Regions from separate parts of the Streptomyces sp. LaBMicrA B280 genome, predicted to be linked through region 2. Evidence: riboswitches for the same ligand, from Rfam matches in the RefSeq annotation. Region 2 holds a riboswitch; each other region holds the start of a gene.

Evidence for each region. Region 2 has a riboswitch for cobalamin ahead of ACLF5H_RS06350 (cobalamin biosynthesis protein). Riboswitches for the same ligand answer to the same signal wherever they lie in the genome.
Region 1: linked by a shared signal. The riboswitch ahead of ACLF5H_RS36165 (ribonucleoside-diphosphate reductase subunit alpha) and the one ahead of ACLF5H_RS06350 (cobalamin biosynthesis protein) in region 2 are both predicted to bind cobalamin.
Region 3: linked by a shared signal. The riboswitch ahead of ACLF5H_RS01620 (DUF4430 domain-containing protein) and the one ahead of ACLF5H_RS06350 (cobalamin biosynthesis protein) in region 2 are both predicted to bind cobalamin.
Region 4: linked by a shared signal. The riboswitch ahead of nrdI (class Ib ribonucleoside-diphosphate reductase assembly flavoprotein NrdI) and the one ahead of ACLF5H_RS06350 (cobalamin biosynthesis protein) in region 2 are both predicted to bind cobalamin.

Annotation. Positions count from the first base shown of each region.
Region 1 covers NZ_JBMJCT010000065.1:72,069-76,473, reverse strand. Annotated here, with positions in the region: gene ACLF5H_RS36165 (ribonucleoside-diphosphate reductase subunit alpha) at 1-2,196, opposite strand, end outside; cobalamin riboswitch at 2,320-2,454, opposite strand; gene mctP (monocarboxylate uptake permease MctP) at 2,581-4,209, opposite strand; gene ACLF5H_RS36155 (DUF3311 domain-containing protein) at 4,206-4,405, opposite strand, start outside.
Region 2 covers NZ_JBMJCT010000006.1:163,016-167,420, reverse strand. Annotated here, with positions in the region: gene ACLF5H_RS06365 (lysozyme) at 1-44, shown strand, start outside; gene ACLF5H_RS06360 (inorganic phosphate transporter) at 199-1,467, shown strand; gene ACLF5H_RS06355 (hypothetical protein) at 1,499-1,726, shown strand; cobalamin riboswitch at 1,887-2,029, shown strand; gene ACLF5H_RS06350 (cobalamin biosynthesis protein) at 2,129-3,082, shown strand; gene ACLF5H_RS06345 (cobyric acid synthase) at 3,079-4,405, shown strand, end outside.
Region 3 covers NZ_JBMJCT010000002.1:66,265-70,669, reverse strand. Annotated here, with positions in the region: gene ACLF5H_RS01630 (hypothetical protein) at 1-513, shown strand, start outside; gene ACLF5H_RS01625 (cobalamin-binding protein) at 588-1,508, shown strand; gene ACLF5H_RS01620 (DUF4430 domain-containing protein) at 1,521-2,009, opposite strand; cobalamin riboswitch at 2,172-2,307, opposite strand; gene ACLF5H_RS01615 (hypothetical protein) at 2,362-2,685, opposite strand; gene ACLF5H_RS01610 (sterol desaturase family protein) at 2,758-3,591, opposite strand; gene ACLF5H_RS01605 (FadR/GntR family transcriptional regulator) at 3,588-4,310, opposite strand.
Region 4 covers NZ_JBMJCT010000002.1:95,799-100,203, forward strand. Annotated here, with positions in the region: gene nrdF (class 1b ribonucleoside-diphosphate reductase subunit beta) at 1-106, opposite strand, end outside; gene nrdE (class 1b ribonucleoside-diphosphate reductase subunit alpha) at 148-2,283, opposite strand; gene nrdI (class Ib ribonucleoside-diphosphate reductase assembly flavoprotein NrdI) at 2,280-2,711, opposite strand; cobalamin riboswitch at 2,886-3,107, opposite strand; gene ACLF5H_RS01745 (hypothetical protein) at 3,173-3,520, opposite strand; gene metE (5-methyltetrahydropteroyltriglutamate--homocysteine S-methyltransferase) at 3,569-4,405, opposite strand, start outside.

The sequences.
Region 1 (4,405 bases), on a different contig from region 2:
CCAGGCGTACGCGTACATCGAGGAGAGCTTGCCGATCGTCGGCGTCTCCAGGAACAGGTTCAGGGACTGCGCCTGGTCGAGGAACGGGGTGCGCGCCGCCGCCATGTCGATCAGACCGCGCTGCGGGATCTCCCACGCCGTGCGGTACAGCGCCCGCACCTCCTCGGGGATCCACGCGAAGCCCTGCACCGAGCCGTTGGCCTCGCGCAGCGCCTCCCGGGTGCGCGCGTCCCACACGCCCAGGTTCTTCAGATCCCGCACCAGGTACGAGTTGACCTGGAGGAACTCACCGGACAGCGTCTCGCGCTTGAACAGGTTGGACACCTGCGGCTCGATGCACTCGTAGACACCCGCGATGGAGGCGATGGTGGCCGTCGGCGCGATCGCCAGCAGCAGCGAGTTGCGCAGGCCGACCTTCGCGATCCGGGTCCGCAGCGCCGCCCAGCGCTCGGGCCAGCTCTCCTCGACGTCGTAGTGGTCGGGGTGCAGCACACCGCGCGCGGTCCGGGTCTGCTCCCAGGCCGGCAGCGGGCCGCTGCGCTCGGCGAGGTCGGCGGACGCCTCGTACGCGGCGAGCATGATCCGCTCGGCGATCTTGGTGGACAGCGCCTTCGCCTCGGGGGAGTCGAAGGGCAGCCGCAGCTGGAAGAAGACGTCCTGGAGGCCCATCGCGCCGAGGCCCACCGGGCGCCACCTGGCGTTGGAGCGGCCGGCCTGCTCGGTCGGGTAGAAGTTGATGTCCACCACGCGGTCGAGGAAGGTGACGGCCGTGTGGACGGTCTCGTCCAGGCGCGCCCAGTCGATGTCCCCGTCGACCACGAAGGCGCCGAGGTTGACGGAGCCCAGGTTGCAGACCGCCGTCTCGCCGTCGTTGGTGACCTCCAGGATCTCCGTGCAGAGGTTGGAGGAGTGGATGACCTGACCCGGCTCGGCGGTCTGGTTGGCCGTGCGGTTGGCGGCGTCCTTGAACGTCATCCAGCCCTGGCCGGTCTGCGCGAGGGTGCGCATCATGCGGCCGTACAGCTCACGGGCCGGCATGGTCTTCTTCGCGAGGCCCTTGCGCTCCGCCTCGCGGTAGGCGGCGTCGAACTCCGCGCCGTACAGGTCCACCAGCTCGGGCACGTCCGCCGGGGAGAACAGCGACCACTGGCCGTCGGCGTTGACCCGGCGCATGAACTCGTCCGGCACCCAGTGCGCGAGGTTCAGATTGTGCGTACGGCGGGCGTCCTCACCGGTGTTGTCCCGCAGCTCCAGGAACTCCTCCAGGTCGGAGTGCCAGGTCTCCAGGTACACCGCGGCCGCGCCCTTGCGCCGGCCGCCCTGGTTCACCGCGGCCACCGAGGCGTCCAGGGTCTTCAGGAACGGCACGATGCCGTTGGAGTGCCCGTTCGTACCGCGGATCAGCGAACCGCGGGCGCGGATACGGGAGTACGACAGACCGATGCCACCGGCGTGCTTGGAGAGCCGGGCGACCTGGTGGTAGCGGTCGTAGATGGAGTCCAGCTCGTCCAGCGGGGAGTCGAGGAGGTAGCAGGACGACATCTGGGGGTGCCGGGTGCCGGAGTTGAACAGGGTGGGGGAGGAGGGCAGGTAGTCGAGCCGGCTCATCAGGCGGTAGAGCGCGGCGACCTCGTCCACGGAGCGGGCCGAGTCGTCCTCGGCCAGGCCGGCGGCGACGCGCAGCATGAAGTGCTGGGGCGTCTCGATGACCTGACGGGTGATCGGGTGGCGCAGCAGATAGCGGCTGTGCAGGGTGCGCAGGCCGAAGTAGCCGAAGCGGTCGTCGGCGGCGCGGTCGATCAGGTTGTCGAGCCGGGCGGCGTGGATCCGGGTGAACTCGGCCGTCCGGTCGGCGATGAGCCCCTCGCGGTGACCGACGGCGACCGACTCGGTGAAGGACGTCACGCCCTGCGAGGCGGCCTCGGCGCGGATGGAGATGGTCAGCAGCCGGGCGGCGAGCCGGGAGTACGCGGGGTCCTCGGAGATCAGTCCGGCCGCGGCCTCGGTCGCGAGCTCGCGCAGCTCCGCCTCGTCGGCGTGGGCGGAGCGGCCGCGCAGCGCGGCGGCGGCGACCCGGCCCGGATCGGCGTCGGGGAGGTCCCCGGTCAGCTCGGTCAGGGTCCGCAGCAGCGCGGTACCGGGACCGTCGTTCTCCAGGCCCTGGGCTGAAGCCGGTTCGGCTGGCGCGATGGTCACGTGGGGCTCTCCCTCGCTCGGCACGGGGCCTGGCGGAGGGCAGGGGCGGTCACGAGCGCACGGGGCGTCGCGTCCACCGGCCCACTCCGCGAGGCCCGGACGTCTCAGAGCACCCGAACCGGTGGGCCGGGTGCGCTGCCGGCAGGTCCTCGGACTGATCCCCGTGCGCGGATACGCACAAGTACACCGTTGCGGGACAGTTCCGGATTCGCACCGGATTCCCCTGCGACGACAGCGACCATGAGCATACATCTAGTGCCGGGTCGTCATGCCACCCCCAGATGTTGTGTCACGTTGTGTCTACGGGGGGTATGCGAAACGGGCCGCCGACGCCCTTGGCACCGACGGCCCGCCCCTGGCCGCCCGGGTTTCCCGGGCGCCTCGCTAGTGCGTGCTGCCCGCCGTGGCGGGCGGCAGCTCGACCTGTACGCCGGGGTCGCCCGCGTCCGCCGTGTAGTCCTCGGGACGGGTCTCGTCGACGCCCTCGGGGGCCTTCACGGCCTTCAGGACGACGGTCAGGACGACCGTGACGAGGACGTTGAGGACGAAGGCCGTCATGCCGATGTAGCCGATCTGGCCGATGCCCGGGATGTCGTCGGCGGAGCCGCCGAAGTGCTTCTGGGTCGGGGAGGCGACACCGTACGCGGCGAGGGTGCCGTAGACCATGCCGACCGCCCAGCCCGCGAGCAGCGCCCAGCGGTGGAACCAGCGGGTGAACAGACCGCCGACCAGGGCCGGGAAGGTCTGCAGGATCCAGATGCCGCCGAGCAGCTGGAAGTTGATGGCGACCGTCTTGTCCATGCCCAGGACGAAGATCAGCGCGCCGACCTTCACCAGCAGCGACACGAACTTGGAGACCTGCGCCTCCTGCTTCGGCGTGGCGTCCGGCTTGATGAAGTCCTTGTAGATGTTGCGCGTGAACAGGTTCGCCGCCGCGATCGACATGATCGCCGCCGGGACCAGCGCGCCGATGCCGATCGCCGCGAACGCCACACCGGTGAACCAGTCCGGGAACATGTCCTCGAACAGCTGCGGGATCGCCAGCTGCCCGTTGGTGACCTTCACCCCGGCCGCGATCGCCATGAAGCCCAGCAGCGCCAGCAGGCCCAGCATCAGGGAGTAGAGGGGCAGGATGGTGGTGTTGCGCCGGATCACGTTACGGCTCTTGGAGGAGAGCGTCGCGGTGATCGAGTGCGGGTACATGAACAGCGCGAGCGCGGAACCGAGCGCCAGCGTGGCGTACGTCCACTGCCCGGCGGGCGCCGGTGCGAGCGCCCCGCGCGGCTTGCCGGTGGCCGGGTTGACCTGGCTGAACGCGTGCGCCGCCTTGGCGAAGACGTCGTCGAACCCGCCCAGCTTGATCGGGATGTAGATGATCGCCACCAGGATGACGAGGTAGATCAGACCGTCCTTGACGAACGCGATCAGCGCGGGCGCCCGCAGACCCGAGGAGTACGTGTACGCCGCCAGCACCGCGAACGCGATCAGCAGCGGCAGGTCCTTCACGAACCCGTTGGTGTGGTCGCCGCCGCCGACGCCCATCACGTCCAGCACCGCCTGGATGCCGACGAGCTGGAGCGCGATGTACGGCATCGTCGCCAGGATGCCGGTCACCGCGACCGCGAGCGAAAGGCCCTTCGAGCCGAACCGGCCGCGCACGAAGTCGGAGGTGGTGACGTAGCCGTGCCGGTGCGAGACCGACCACAGCCGCGGCAGGAAGGTGAAGATCAGCGGGTAGACCAGGATCGTGTACGGCACCGCGAAGAAGCCGGACGCGCCCGCCGCGTAGATCGCCGCCGGTACGGCCACGAAGGTGTAGGCCGTGTAGAGGTCGCCGCCGAGCAGGAACCAGGTGATCCAGGTGCCGAACGACCGGCCGCCCAGCCCCCATTCGTCCAGCGTGTGCTCGTTCTCGGCCCGGCGCCAGCGCGCGGCGAGGAAGCCGAGGACCGTGACGGCCAGGAAGAAGAAGATGAAGACGCCCAGTGCGACGCCGTTGACTCCGGTCTTCACTTCGCGGCACCCCCCTGCGCGTCACGACGGGAGCGCTGGTCGTGCTGCCAGAGCTTGTACGCGATCATGGTGAGGGCGGTGGAGATCAGCACCCAGACCATCTGGTACCAGTAGAAGAACGGAATGCCGATGAACGTCGGGTCCGTCTTCGCGTAGGAGCCGACCCAGAGCATCGCCACGAAGGGCGCGACGAGAC
Region 2 (4,405 bases):
ACGGCAGCTCCGGCGGGCTGCGGACCTTCGCCGCGGGCTGGTGACCCAAGGGGCGCATGGGCGCGCCCGGTTCGGGAAGCGGAAGCGGAGGCTCACGCCCCCGATGCGGACACCCCTCTGCCCGCCCCAGTTCATCTTCCGTTCACCCAGGTTGCCTACGTTCCTCCAGACAACGACCTCGAATGATTGCCTGGGTAAATGGAAAGCTTCTCGCTGATCCTCGCGATTGTGGTGGTTACCGCACTCGCGTTTGATTTCACGAACGGTTTCCACGACACCGCGAACGCGATGGCCACCACCATCTCCACAGGCGCGATGAAGCCGAAGCTCGCGGTAGCCATGTCCGCCACCCTCAACCTGGTGGGCGCCTTCCTCTCCGTGGAGGTCGCCAACACGATCTCCAAGGGACTCGTCGATGAGAGCGGAATCCGCCCCGAGGTCATCTTCGCCGCTCTGGTCGGCGCGATCCTCTGGAACCTGCTGACCTGGCTGGTGGGCCTGCCCTCCAGTTCCTCGCACGCCCTGATGGGCGGTCTGATCGGCGCCGCCGTCGCCTCCGCCGGGTTCGGCGCCGTGCACGGCGGCGTCCTGGTCACCAAGGTGCTGCTGCCCGCGGTCGCCGCACCGGTCGTGGCGGGTGTCGCCGCCCTGGTGGCCACCCGGCTCTCCTACAACGCCGGCACCAAGACCGAGGGCGAGGCCACCCGCAAGGGCTTCCGCGTCGGCCAGGTCGCCTCCGCCGCGCTGGTCTCCCTCGCGCACGGCACCAACGACGCGCAGAAGACGATGGGCGTCATCACCCTCGCGCTGATCGCGGGCGGCGCCATCGCCCCCGGCTCCAACCCTCCCACCTGGGTGATCCTCTCCGCGGGCCTCGCCATCGCGCTCGGCACCTACATCGGCGGCTGGCGCATCATCCGCACCATGGGCACGGGCCTGACCGATCTGGAGCCCCGTCAGGGCTTCGCCGCGCAGACCAGCGCCGCGACCGCCATCCTGGCCTCCTCCCACCTCGGCTTCTCCCTCTCCACCACCCATGTCGTCTCCGGCGCGGTGATGGGTTCGGGCCTCGGCCGCAAGGGCGGTGTGGTCCGCTGGTCCACCGCGACCCGGATGACCGTCGCCTGGGTGCTCACCCTGCCGGCCGCCGCGCTGGTCGGCGCGGGCGCCGAGGCCGTCACCGAACTCGGTGACGGGGGCACCGCCGCGGTCGCCGTCTTCCTGGTCGCCGCGAGCGCCTGGATCTACAAGCTGTCCCGGCGCGAGGTCATCGACCACACCAATGTGATCGCCGACCCGGCCGCGGAGCCCTCCGGCGTGGTGACCACCGCCATCGCCGCGGTGAGCCCCCCGCCCACGGGCGCGATCACCGAGGACCTGACGGCCACCATCCCGGCCCCCGCGGGGGCTCCGGCCGCCGAGGCAGCGGCCCCCGCCGCCTCGGTCCCGCCGGCCGCCACCGTCTGACCCCGAGCCCGTTCACCAAGGAAGCATCCCCATGAAGATCGACTGGGCGTCCATCGGCTCCGTCTTCGGCGTCAGCCTCGCGTTCACCGTGGGCCTGGTGGTCCTGTTCACCCTCGGCGTCAACGGCCTCGCCCGGCGCGAGAAGGCCGCGGCCGAGGGCGGCTCCGCCACGCTCGCCGTCACCGGCGCCTACGTCTGCTTCGCGGCCTGCGCGGCGGCGGTGGCGTACGGCATCCTCCTGATCGTCTCCAAGTCCTGAGCCCGGGCCCCGGTCCCGGGGCCCGGCAGTTCCCGAAGGCTCCCCTGCGCCACCCGCGGCAGGGGAGCCTCTCGCGTACCCGGCCGCCCCTCGTGGCGCGGCAACACCCCTCGTGGTGTGGGAATCTGCACACTCCCGCAGGTCAACGGCAAGTTGACGGCCGTTCCGGGGGCGTGGTGGACTGCCCACGCCATTTACGGCAGCAGAAGAGGAAGCCGGTGCGAATCCGGCGCGGTCCCGCCACTGTCACCGGGGAAGAACCCCCGGGTAGCCAGGAACTCTCGCCGCCGGATCACGTCGAACCAGGGCGCGGACACCCTGAGTGAGGACACATCGCCATGCTCGGCTGCCGAAGGACCAGTACCAGGACCACTGTCGCGGTGACCACGGCCGACTGAGCCGATGGCCGCCGATCGCAGGTACGCGTACGGCGCCGCCGCCGGACTTCTCGGCGACCTCCTCCTCGGCGATCCCCGCCGCGGGCATCCGGTCGCCGCGTTCGGGCGCGCGGCCGCCGCGGTCGAGGGCGCGTTGTGGCACGACCACCGCGGCTGGGGCGCTCTGCACACCACCGTGTGCGCCGGTGGCGCCGTCGCGCTCGGCGCGCTGGCCGCCCGTGTCGTACGCCCCTCCCCCGCCGCCTCCGTCGCCCTGACCGCCGCGGCCGCCTGGGCCGTCGTCGGCGGCACCTCCCTCGCCCGCGAGGCGGAGGCCATCGGCGCCGCCCTGACCGCCGGGGACATCGAGGCGGCCCGCGCCCGGCTGCCGCATCTGTGCGGCCGGGACCCGCAGGCGCTGGACGCCGACGGGATCGCGCGGGCCGTGGTCGAGTCGGTCGCCGAGAACACCTCCGACGCGGTCGTCGGCGCCCTGGTGTGGGGCGCGGCCGCCGGAGTGCCGGGACTGCTGGGCTTCCGGGCCGTCAACACCCTCGACGCCATGGTGGGTCACAAGTCCCCCAGGCACCGCCGCTTCGGCTGGGCGTCCGCGCGCCTGGACGACGTGGCCGGCTGGCCGGGGGCCCGGCTGACCGCCGTCCTCGCCGCCGCGGCCGGACCCGATCCGCGCGGCGCCGTACGGGCGTGGCGCGCCGACGCCCGCCGCCATCCGAGCCCCAACGCCGGTCCCGTGGAGGCCTCCTTCGCGGGAGCCCTCGGCGTGCGCCTGGGCGGCACCCTCTCCTACGGCGGCCGCGTCGAGCACCGACCCGTGCTGGGCGGCGCCACCGGACGGGCCGTGCGGGTCACCGACATCGGGCGGGCCGTACGGCTCTCCCGGCGCGTCGGCCTGCTCGCGCTCGGCACCACCCTCGGCGCCCGCCTCCTCGTCAACGGACTGAAAGGACGCGGGAAGTGAACGGTGGTCTCCTCGTCGCCGGCACCACCTCCGACGCCGGAAAGAGCGTCGTGACGGCCGGGATCTGCCGGTGGCTGGTGCGCCAGGGCGTGAAGGTCGCGCCGTTCAAGGCGCAGAACATGTCCCTCAACTCCTTCGTCACCCGCGAGGGCGCCGAGATCGGGCGGGCCCAGGCCATGCAGGCCCAGGCGTGCCGGATCGAGCCGACCGCGCTGATGAACCCCGTGCTGCTCAAGCCCGGCGGCGAACAGAGCAGCCAGGTGGTGCTGCTGGGCAAGCCGGTGGGCGAGATGAGCGCGCGCGGCTACCACGGCGGGCGCCGGCAGCGGCTGCTCGGCACGGTCCTCGACTGCCTGGCCGAGCTGCGCGGCCAGTACGACGCGGTGATCTGCGAGGGCGCGGGCAGCCCCGCCGAGATCAATCTGCGCCGCACCGACATCGTCAACATGGGCATCGCGCGCGGCGCCCGGCTGCCCGTGCTCGTCGTCGGCGACATCGACCGCGGGGGCGTCTTCGCCTCCTTCTTCGGCACCCTCGCGCTGCTCTCGCCCGAGGACCAGGAGCTGGTCGCCGGATTCCTGGTGAACAAGTTCCGCGGCGATGTCTCGCTGCTGGAGCCGGGCCTGGACATGCTCAAGGACCTCACCGGGCGGCCGGCGTACGGCGTGCTGCCGTTCCGGCACGGGCTCGGGATCGACGAGGAGGACGGCCTGCGTGTCTCCCTGCGGGGCGCGGTGCGGGAGTCGGCCGTCGCTCCCCCGCTCGGCGCCGACGTGCTGCGCGTCGCCGTGTGCGCGATCCCGCTGATGTCCAACTTCACCGACGTGGACGCGCTGGCCGCCGAACCCGGCGTCGTGGTGCGGTTCGTGGACCGCCCGGAGGAGCTGGCCGACGCCGATCTGGTGATCGTCCCCGGCACCCGGGGCACCGTCCGGGCGCTCCGGTGGCTGCGCGAGCGCGGCCTCGCCGACGCGCTCGCCCGCAGGGCCGCCGAACACCGGCCCGTGCTCGGCATCTGCGGCGGCTTCCAGATCCTCGGCGAGCACATCGAGGACGACGTGGAGTCGCGGGCCGGCGCTGTCCCCGGCCTCGGACTGCTGCCCGTACGGGTGCGGTTCGCCCGCGAGAAGACCCTCACCCGCCCCACCGGCCGGGCCCTCGGCGAGCCGGTCGGGGGGTACGAGATCCACCACGGCGTCGCCGAGGTCACCGGGGGCGAAGCCTTCCTGGACGGCTGCCGGGTCGGCCAGACCTGGGGCACCCACTGGCACGGCTCACTGGAGTCGGACGGCTTCCGGCGGGCCTTCCTGCGCGAGGTGGCCG
Region 3 (4,405 bases), on a different contig from region 2:
GTGGACTTCCTGATCGCGCAGCAGTTCAACCCCGGCGGCGGCTTCCGGTACCAGCCCGGTGACACCTCGCCGACGGCGTACTCCTCGATCGACGCCCTGCGCGCGGTGGCCGGCGGCGGCTTCACCGCGGCGCCGCCCGCGCCCACGACGCCGGGTGCCCCGCAGTGGGTGGGCCAGGGCTCGTTCACCTCGGGGACGGCGACGAAGCTGGCGCTCAGCGTGGACGACGGGGCGGGCAGCCTGAAGGTGTGCTCCGTGGCGCTCACGCCGACCGGCACCACGACCACGCTGGGCGCCGTCCTCGACGCCGCCAAGAGCGCGGCCACCCCGTCCGGCTGTGTCACGGACATCACCCCGGCCTCCGGCACCGGCGCCGTCACCACCCTCAACGGCAAGGCGAACAGCGGCTCCGGCACCTGGAAGGTCAGCGTCGACGGCTCGGCCTTCGCCACCGCCACCCGTGAGACGGCCATCGGCGTCGGCGACACGATCGCGGTGCGCTGGGGGGCGTGACGGGGGGCCGAGCCGGGGAGAGCGGGCGGCGCAGCCGCGGCCCCGGGCGTGCGCTCCCGGCATAGGCTCAGGGCATGCGGATCGTCTCCCTTCTCCCCGCCGCGACCGACATCGTCGCCGCGCTCGGCCTCTCCGCGAGCCTGGTCGGGCGTACCCACGAATGCGACTGGCCGCCCCGGGAGGTGGCGTCGGTGCCGGTGGTGACCGGGGCGGAGCTGGACCAGGACGTGCTGACCAGCCGGGAGATCTCCGCCGCCGTCGGCGGGTCGGCGCACTCGGGGTCGTCGCTGTACACGCTCGACACCGAGGCGCTGGCGGCGCTGCGGCCCGATGTGGTGCTCACCCAGGACCTGTGCGCCGTGTGCGCGGTGTCGTACGAGCGGGTGAGCCGGGCCGTGCGGCTGCTCGACGCGGACACCCGGGTGCTCAGCCTGGAGCCGCGCACCCTGGACGACGTGCTGGACTGCCTGGTCACCGTCGGTGAACTGCTGGACGTGCGCGAGCGCGCGCTGCGCCGCCGGGCCGAACTGCGGGCCCGGCTGGACCGGTTGCGCGGCGCGGTCGCCGGTCTGGACCGGCCCCGGGTGGCGGCGATCGAATGGCTGGACCCGCTGTGGCCCGCCGGACACTGGGTGCCGGAGCAGATCACGGCCGCCGGGGGCGAACCGCTCCTCGCCGCGCCCGGCGCGCACACCGAGCCGGTGCCCTGGTCGGCGGTGCGCGCCGCACGGCCCGACGTACTGCTCGTCCTGCCGTGCGGCTTCCCGCCCGAACGCACCCTGCGCGAGGCCGAGTTGCTCACGAAGCTGCCGGGCTGGGCGGAGCTGCCCGCCGTACGGTCGGGTCGGGTCTGGGTACTGGACGGGCCGTCGTACTACAACCGGCCGGGGCCACGGGTGGTGCGCGGGGCGGAGGTGCTGGCCCATGTCCTGCACGGGGTGCGGGCCGGGGAGCCGGTCACACCGGCCGAGGCGCGTCCGTTCCCCGGCCGGTGAGAAGGGGCGGGATCAGAACGCGGTCCAGGTGAACGCCACGGCGTCCCCGGCGTTCAGCTTGAACTGGCAGCCGCCCACCGGGGTGGGCGTGCCGTTGACGGAGATGTTCCAGTAGGCGGAGGCGCCGCCGCTGACGTTCTTGATGGTGTCGACGGAGTAGTCGTCGAACGACGCGTACCAGGCGCCGTCCCAGGTGAAGTGCCGACGGTGGGCGGCGTCGTCGAGGGCAGCGGTGGGCGTCGGCACGGCGGAGGGGTTGGCGCCGCCGTTGGTGCCGTCGCAGGTGTGCGTGCCGCCGGTCGCGGTGGTGACGTCGTGGCCGCGGGTTCTGATCCTCCCCTTGAAGAGGATCCCGTCCGGCCCCTGGACGGTGAGCGTCACCGCGACCGGGGCGTTCGTGCCCGGTGCGCTCCGGGCGTGGGCGGTCGCCGGGGCGGCGACGAGGGCCATGCCGAGGGCGGTCGCGGTGATCAGGGTGCGGCGTGCGAAGGTGCCGTGCAAGAGCTGAGCCTTCCTGGGCGGGCGGCCCGCGGCCTCGTCGCCGGGCGCGCGAGGCGCACCCGGGCGGCGCCGGGCACCTCCGCTCGCGCGGACCGGTGGACGGGCCGGGCCCGGTGCTCCGGGCATGGCTCTCGGCTTCGCGCTGCGGACCATGACAGTGGGAAGCGGTTCCAGCGCGTGCCGGGCAGCCCGACTCGCGGCCCACGGCCGCACACGGTTGCAGGTCAGCGCCGGATTCCCACCGGCTTCCCCCAGTCACGCACTTATGCGGTTGTTGTGCGAACGGTGTTCATTCTAGGGGCAGTTGGTGAAGATGAACCAGAACTCCGGCTTATTCTCCGACCCTTGGGTCTCAGGGGTTCGCCGTGCGCCCCGGCGGTGCGAAGGCGTACAGCCCGAGGATCTCCGGCAGCGGTGCCACGCCCGGCCCGCCGGACCGCACCCAGGTGATGACGTCCTCGGTCGCCTCCGGGTCGTTGACCAGGCCCAGCCAGACCGGGCGGCCACCGGCGGCGCGGCCGGTGGCGGAGGGCTGCACGACGATGACGTTGGCCTGGTCGCACACGTCGAGGCAGTCGGAGACGCGCGTGGGCACCTCCGCCGTCAGCCGGGCGGTCTGCGCCGCGTGGTCGACGCCGGTCACCTTCGGGCTGCCGCAGCAGCAGTCACGGCACACGACGACACGGCACGGGACCGATCCGGCCACTTCTACCCCCCGGGCTTCCGGTTCGACTTGACGATCATCATCTCATCGGCTGACGCGCGGTGACCATCCCGGCGGCCCGAACACATACCCGGCCCGGTCCCGCCATCGCACCGCCGCGCGGACGTCGCGCCAGGCGGCCGCGTACTCGTGGAAGGCCACCCGCACCAGGTTGTGGGTGCCGATGTTCTTCGTCAGCCCGTACACCACCCGCTCCCCCTCCGGCTCGAAGGTGCGGAAGAGCCGGTCCCAGACGATGAGGATGCCGCCGTAATTGCGGTCCAGGTAGACCTGGTTGGAGCCGTGGTGGACGCGGTGGTGCGAGGGCGTGTTGAAGAACCACTCCACCGGGCGCCACAGCCGGTCCACCCGCTCGGTGTGCAGGAAGAACTGGTAGACGAGGCTGACCGCCTGCTCGACCAGGATCATCCACGGCGGCACGCCGAGCAGCGCCAGCGGCAGCCAGAACGGCAGGCCGGTCATCGGCGTCCAGGTCTGGCGCAGCGCGGTGGAGAGGTTGTAGCGCAGGCTGGAGTGGTGCACCACATGGCTCGCCCACAGCACCCGTACCCGGTGATGGGCCCGGTGGTAGGCGTAGTAGGCCAGGTCGTCGCCGAAGAACAGCAGCAGCCAGGTCCAGCCGGAGGACGGCGGCAGATGCCAGGGAACGGCGGTGTAGGCGGCGGCGTAGACCACGATCGTCGCGACCTTCCACGGCACCGCGATGACCTGGCTGCCCGCGCCCATGGACATGCTGGTGACGGTGTCGCGCAGCTCGTACCCGCGCTCCTCGTCATCCGGCAGGAAGCGGTACGACAGCGCCTCCACCACGACCAGCAGCACGAACGCCGGGATCGCGTAGACCACGGTGGGGATCATCGGCGGGCCCCCTTCCCGGCGCGGGAGGCGGCGGGCACGCTGCGGGTCAGCAGCTCGCGGGCCAGCAGCTCGGCCGCGCCCGCCTCGCGGGCCGTGATGTGCCCGGCGAGGCGCCGGTGGGCCTCCACGTCGAGGATCTCGCCCGCGCCGAGGTCGGCGGGCACGTCGGCGACCGGGATCAGTCCGTCGACCAGGCTGTTGAAGGCCAGCAGATAGGCGATGTTCCCGGAGCCCTCCACGATCAGCCGCCACCAGGCGATGTAGGTCTCGTCCAGCTCGGTCAGATCGGGCCCGGCCTGCGCGTGCGCCTCGACGGCCGCGGCGATCTCGGCGGCGGCCCGCGCGGAGCGGCGCAGCGCGCACAGCCGGGCGGCGTCCGCGCCGATGCAGGCCCGCATCTCCAGGGCGTCGCGGGCGATGTCCTGCACGGTGGGCCCGCTGTCGGCGGCGGCGATGCCCACGGCGAGTTCCAGACCGGCGGTGCGCCGCCAGTCCAGCACCTGGGTACGGCCGCCATGGCTGACCTCGACCAGCCGGGCCTGCTGGAGGCGTTTGACGGCCTCCCGTACGGCGTGCCGGTTCACCCCGAACTCGGCCGCCAGTTCCCGCTCGGCGGTGAGCGCGCCGCCCGCCGGCAGCGCCCCGCCGAGAATCCTGTCCCGCAACACGGCGAAGAGCTGATCGGAGACCGCCTCGCGCCGTATGTGTCCCTCAGTCATGGCGATCAGGGTGGACGCGGTTCGTACAGTGGTCAACTGGTTGGACCAGTCTTTCCGCGCGGGCCCGCGGATATGTCGGCGTTCGTCCGGGTCCG
Region 4 (4,405 bases), on a different contig from region 2:
CGGTGACCCGGTTCCAGTTGACCGGGCGCAGCCGGGCGGCGGGGTCGTGCCGGTAGGACGGGGGCGTGACCGACAGTTCGGTCAGGGGCGCGGGGGTGGTGGTCATCGTGGGCTTCCTCGGAGCGTGCGGGATCGGAACGTGCGGGATCAGAGCGTGCAGGAGAGGCAGTTCTCGATCTCGGTCCCGGCCAGGGCCTCTTGGCGCAGCCGGATGTAGTAGAGGGTCTTGACGCCCTTGCGCCAGGCGTGGATCTGCGCCCTGTTCAGATCGCGGGTGGTGGCGGTGTCCCGGAAGAACAGCGTGCAGCTCAGCCCCTGGTCGACATGCTGGGTGGCCGCGGCGTACGTGTCGATGATCTTCTCGGGGCCGATCTCGTACGCGTCCTGGAAGTACTCCAGGTTGTCGTTGTCCATGTGCGGCGCCGGGTAGTAGACCCGGCCGAGCCTGCCCTCCTTGCGGATCTCCACCTTGGCGGCGATCGGGTGGATGGAGGCGGTGGAGTCGTTGATGTAGCTGATCGATCCGGTGGGCGGTACGGCCTGGAGGTACTGGTTGTAGATGCCGTGCTCGCGCACCGACCGCCGCAGCTCGCGCCAGTCGTCCCGGGTCGGGATGCGCACCCCGGCCCCGGCGAACAGGGCGCGCACCCGCTCGGTGGCCGGTTCCCACGCCCGCTCGGTGTACTTGTCGAAGTACGAGCCGTCCGCGTACGCCGAATTCTCGAACCCGTCGAAGGCCGTGCCGCGTTCGATCGCGATCCGGTTCGAGGCGCGCAGGGCGTGGTAGGCGACGGTGTAGAAGTACATGTTCGTGAAGTCGACGCCCTCCTCGCCGCCGTAGTGGATCCGCTGGGAGGCGAGGTAGCCGTGCAGGTTCATCTGGCCGAGCCCGATGGCGTGTCCGAGGCGGTTGCCGCGGGCCACGGACGGCACCGCGTCGATGTCCGACTGGTCGGAGACGGACGTCAGGCCGCGCACCGCGCTCTCCACCGTGGCGCCGAGGTCGGGGGAGGCCATCGCGGCGGCGATGTTGAGCGAGCCCAGATTGCAGGAGATGTCCCGGCCGACCGTCTCGTAGCCGAGCGCCGCGTCGTACGTGCTGGGCGTGTTGACCTGGAGGATCTCCGAGCACAGGTTGGACATGTTGATCCAGCCGGGGATCGGGTTGGCCCGGTTCACCGTGTCCTCGAACAGCAGATACGGATAGCCGGACTCGAACTGGAGCTCCGCGATCGTCTTGAAGAACTCCCGTGCGCTGATCGTGGTCTTGCGCACCCGCGGGTTGGCGACCAGGTCGTCGTAGTGCTCGGAGACGGACAGATCGGCCAGCGGCCTGCCGTACTCGCGCTCGACGTCGTACGGCGAGAACAGGTGCATGTCCGCGTCGCGCTTGGCGAGTTCGAAGGTGATGTCGGGGACGACCACACCGAGCGAGAGGGTCTTGATGCGGATCTTCTCGTCCGCGTTCTCCCGCTTGGTGTCCAGGAACCGCATGATGTCCGGGTGATGGGCGTGCAGATACACCGCGCCCGCGCCCTGGCGCGCGCCCAGCTGGTTGGCGTACGAGAAGGAGTCCTCCAGCAGCTTCATCACCGGGACGACACCGGACGCCTGGTTCTCGATCCGCTTGATCGGCGCGCCCTGTTCGCGCAGGTTCGTCAGCAGCAGCGCCACGCCGCCGCCCCGCTTCGACAGCTGGAGCGCGGAGTTGACCCCGCGCCCGATGGACTCCAGGTTGTCCTCCACCCGCAGCAGGAAGCAGGAGACCAGCTCGCCGCGCTGCGCCTTGCCCGCGTTGAGGAAGGTCGGGGTGGCCGGCTGGAAGCGGCCCGTCATCATCTCGTCCACCAGCCGGGACGCCAACTCCTCGTCACCGGCGCCGAGATACAGCGCGGTGGCGACGACCCGGTCCTCGTACCGCTCCAGATAGCGGGAGCCGTCGAAGGTCTTCAGGGCGTACGAGGTGTAGTACTTGAACGCGCCGAGGAAGGTGCGGAACCGGTGCTCATGGGCGTACGCCTGCCGGTACAGCCGCTCGGTGAACTCCCAGTCGTGGCGCCGGAACACCGCCTCCTCGTAGTAGTCGTTCTCGATCAGATGGCCGATCTTCTCCTTCAGCGTCGCGAACACCACCGTGTTCGGGTTGACGTGCTGGAGGAAGTACTGGCGCACGGCCTCGCGGTCCTTGTCGAACTGGATGCGCCCGTCGCAGTCGTACATGTTCAGCATGGCGTTCAGCGCGTGGTGGTCCTTGCGCGTCCCGACCGGCTCCCGGGTGCTCATGCCGCCGGCCGCCCCGCCGTCGAGGAGTGTCGTGTCCAAAACGTCCGCAGTCCTTCCCGTACGGCACGGACATCGCGGTCCGTGCCCAGCAATTCGAATCGGTACAGCTCCGGGACCCGGCACTTCGCCGAGATCACCCGGCCGGCCAGGCAGTAGTCGGCGCCGAAGTTGGTGTTGCCCGACGAGATCACCCCGCGCAGCAGCGCCCGGTTGGCCTCGATGTTCAGGAAGCCGATCACCTGCCGGGGCACCGCGCCCGCCCGCTCGCCGCCGCCGTACGTCGGGGTGATCAGCACATACGGCTCGGTGACCTGCGGCATGCCGGTGCGGCGCGGGTGCAGGGGGATGCGCGTCGCGGGCAGACCCAGCTTCTCCACGAAGCGCCGGGTGTTCTCCGAGACGCTGGAGAAATACACGAGACCGCTCATCGGTCCGCCGCCTCCTCTCGCTCGTTCCCGTCCGGCTCCGAGAACCGGGAGGAGGGCACGGCGGCACGCGAGGCGGGCGTCGGGGCGGTCGGCGGAGAAGACACGCCGGACCCCGGGGTCCCTGCGGCGGCCACGCGGCCCTCCCTCGGGGCCTCGAAGCGCGCACGCCGTCCGTCGGCGTACGCGCCGGTGGCAGGTCTTCGGACTCGCGGGCGCGCCCTCACCACGTGAGGACTCCTACGGGCCGTCGCTTCCCAGCCCCGTTCACCGGGTCCAGTGCGTATGACGGCGGTCGTTCCCGCTCACCGCTGCGGGGCAGTCCCGGATTCCCACCGGGTTCCCTCTTGCCTCGCCGGACACCACTGCGCCCGGCGAACCACCAGCGCGTTCAACACTACATCTAGAACTCGCCTGGGGTGCACAGCCCCAGATGTTGTGTCGCGGGTGGAACTTAGGTATACCTAAGTGTGTCGGGCGGGGCGGGTCCGGCGGTCCTTCGCCGCGCGCCCCGCGCCCGTGACGGCGCGGAGGTCCCGGGCGCGCCGCCGTATGCCCGCGACCAGTTCGGCGTGCCCGGCCCCGGGTTCCGCGGGCGGCTCGTGCGGGGCGGGCTCCCGCTCACCGGCCAGGACCTCGGCCAGCTGCTCCAGGAACTCCACCGTGTCGAAGAGCGTGTCCCGCAGGGCGCGCATCCGGGCCGTCTGACTGCCCAGTTGCCGGCGCATCGCGAGCAGGCTCTCCAGATCCTTCGCGGGCACGGCGACCAGGGGCCGCCCGTCCACCACGACGTCCTGCGGTTCGTGTCTCACCGTCGGGCCCCCTCCTGCTCCTGCGGTGGCTGTGCTGCCGGGTGCGGATCAGGACCCGGTCAGCTCCTCGCGGACCGTGCGCGCGGCCGTGACCAGGTTCTCCAGGGACTCACGGGTCTCCGGCCAGCCGCGGGTCTTCAGCCCGCAGTCCGGGTTGACCCACAGCCGCTCCGCCGGGATCGCCCCGAGCCCCGTGCGCAGCAGACCGGCCGCCTCCTCGGCGCTCGGCACGCGCGGGGAGTGGATGTCGTAGACACCGGGACCGGCCTCGCGCGGATAACCGTGGTCGGCCAGCTCGCGGGCGACCTGCATATGGGAGCGGGCCGCCTCCAGGCTGATGACATCGGCGTCGAGATCGTCGATGGCCCGCACGATGTCACCGAACTCGGCGTAGCACATGTGCGTGTGGATCTGGGTGTCCGGGCGCACCCCGCAGGTGCTCAGCCGGAACGCCTCGGTCGCCCAGTCCAGGTACCCGGGCCGGTCGGCGGCGCGCAGCGGCAGCGTCTCGCGCAGCGCGGGCTCGTCCACCTGGATCACCGAAGTCCCCGCCAGCTCAAGGTCATCGACCTCGTCCCGCAGCGCGAGGGCCACCTGCCGAGCGGTGTCCCCGAGCGGCTGGTCGTCGCGGACGAAGGACCAGGCGAGCATGGTGACCGGACCGGTGAGCATGCCCTTGACCGGGCGGTCCGTGAGCGACTGGGCGTACGACGTCCAGCGCACCGTCATCGGCCCGGGGCGGGAGATGTCACCGGCCAGGATCGGCGGCCGCACATACCGGGTGCCGTACGACTGGACCCAGCCGTGCTGGGTGGCGAGGTAGCCGGTGAGCTGCTCGGCGAAGTACTGCACCATGTCGTTGCGCTCGGCCTCGCCGTGCACCAG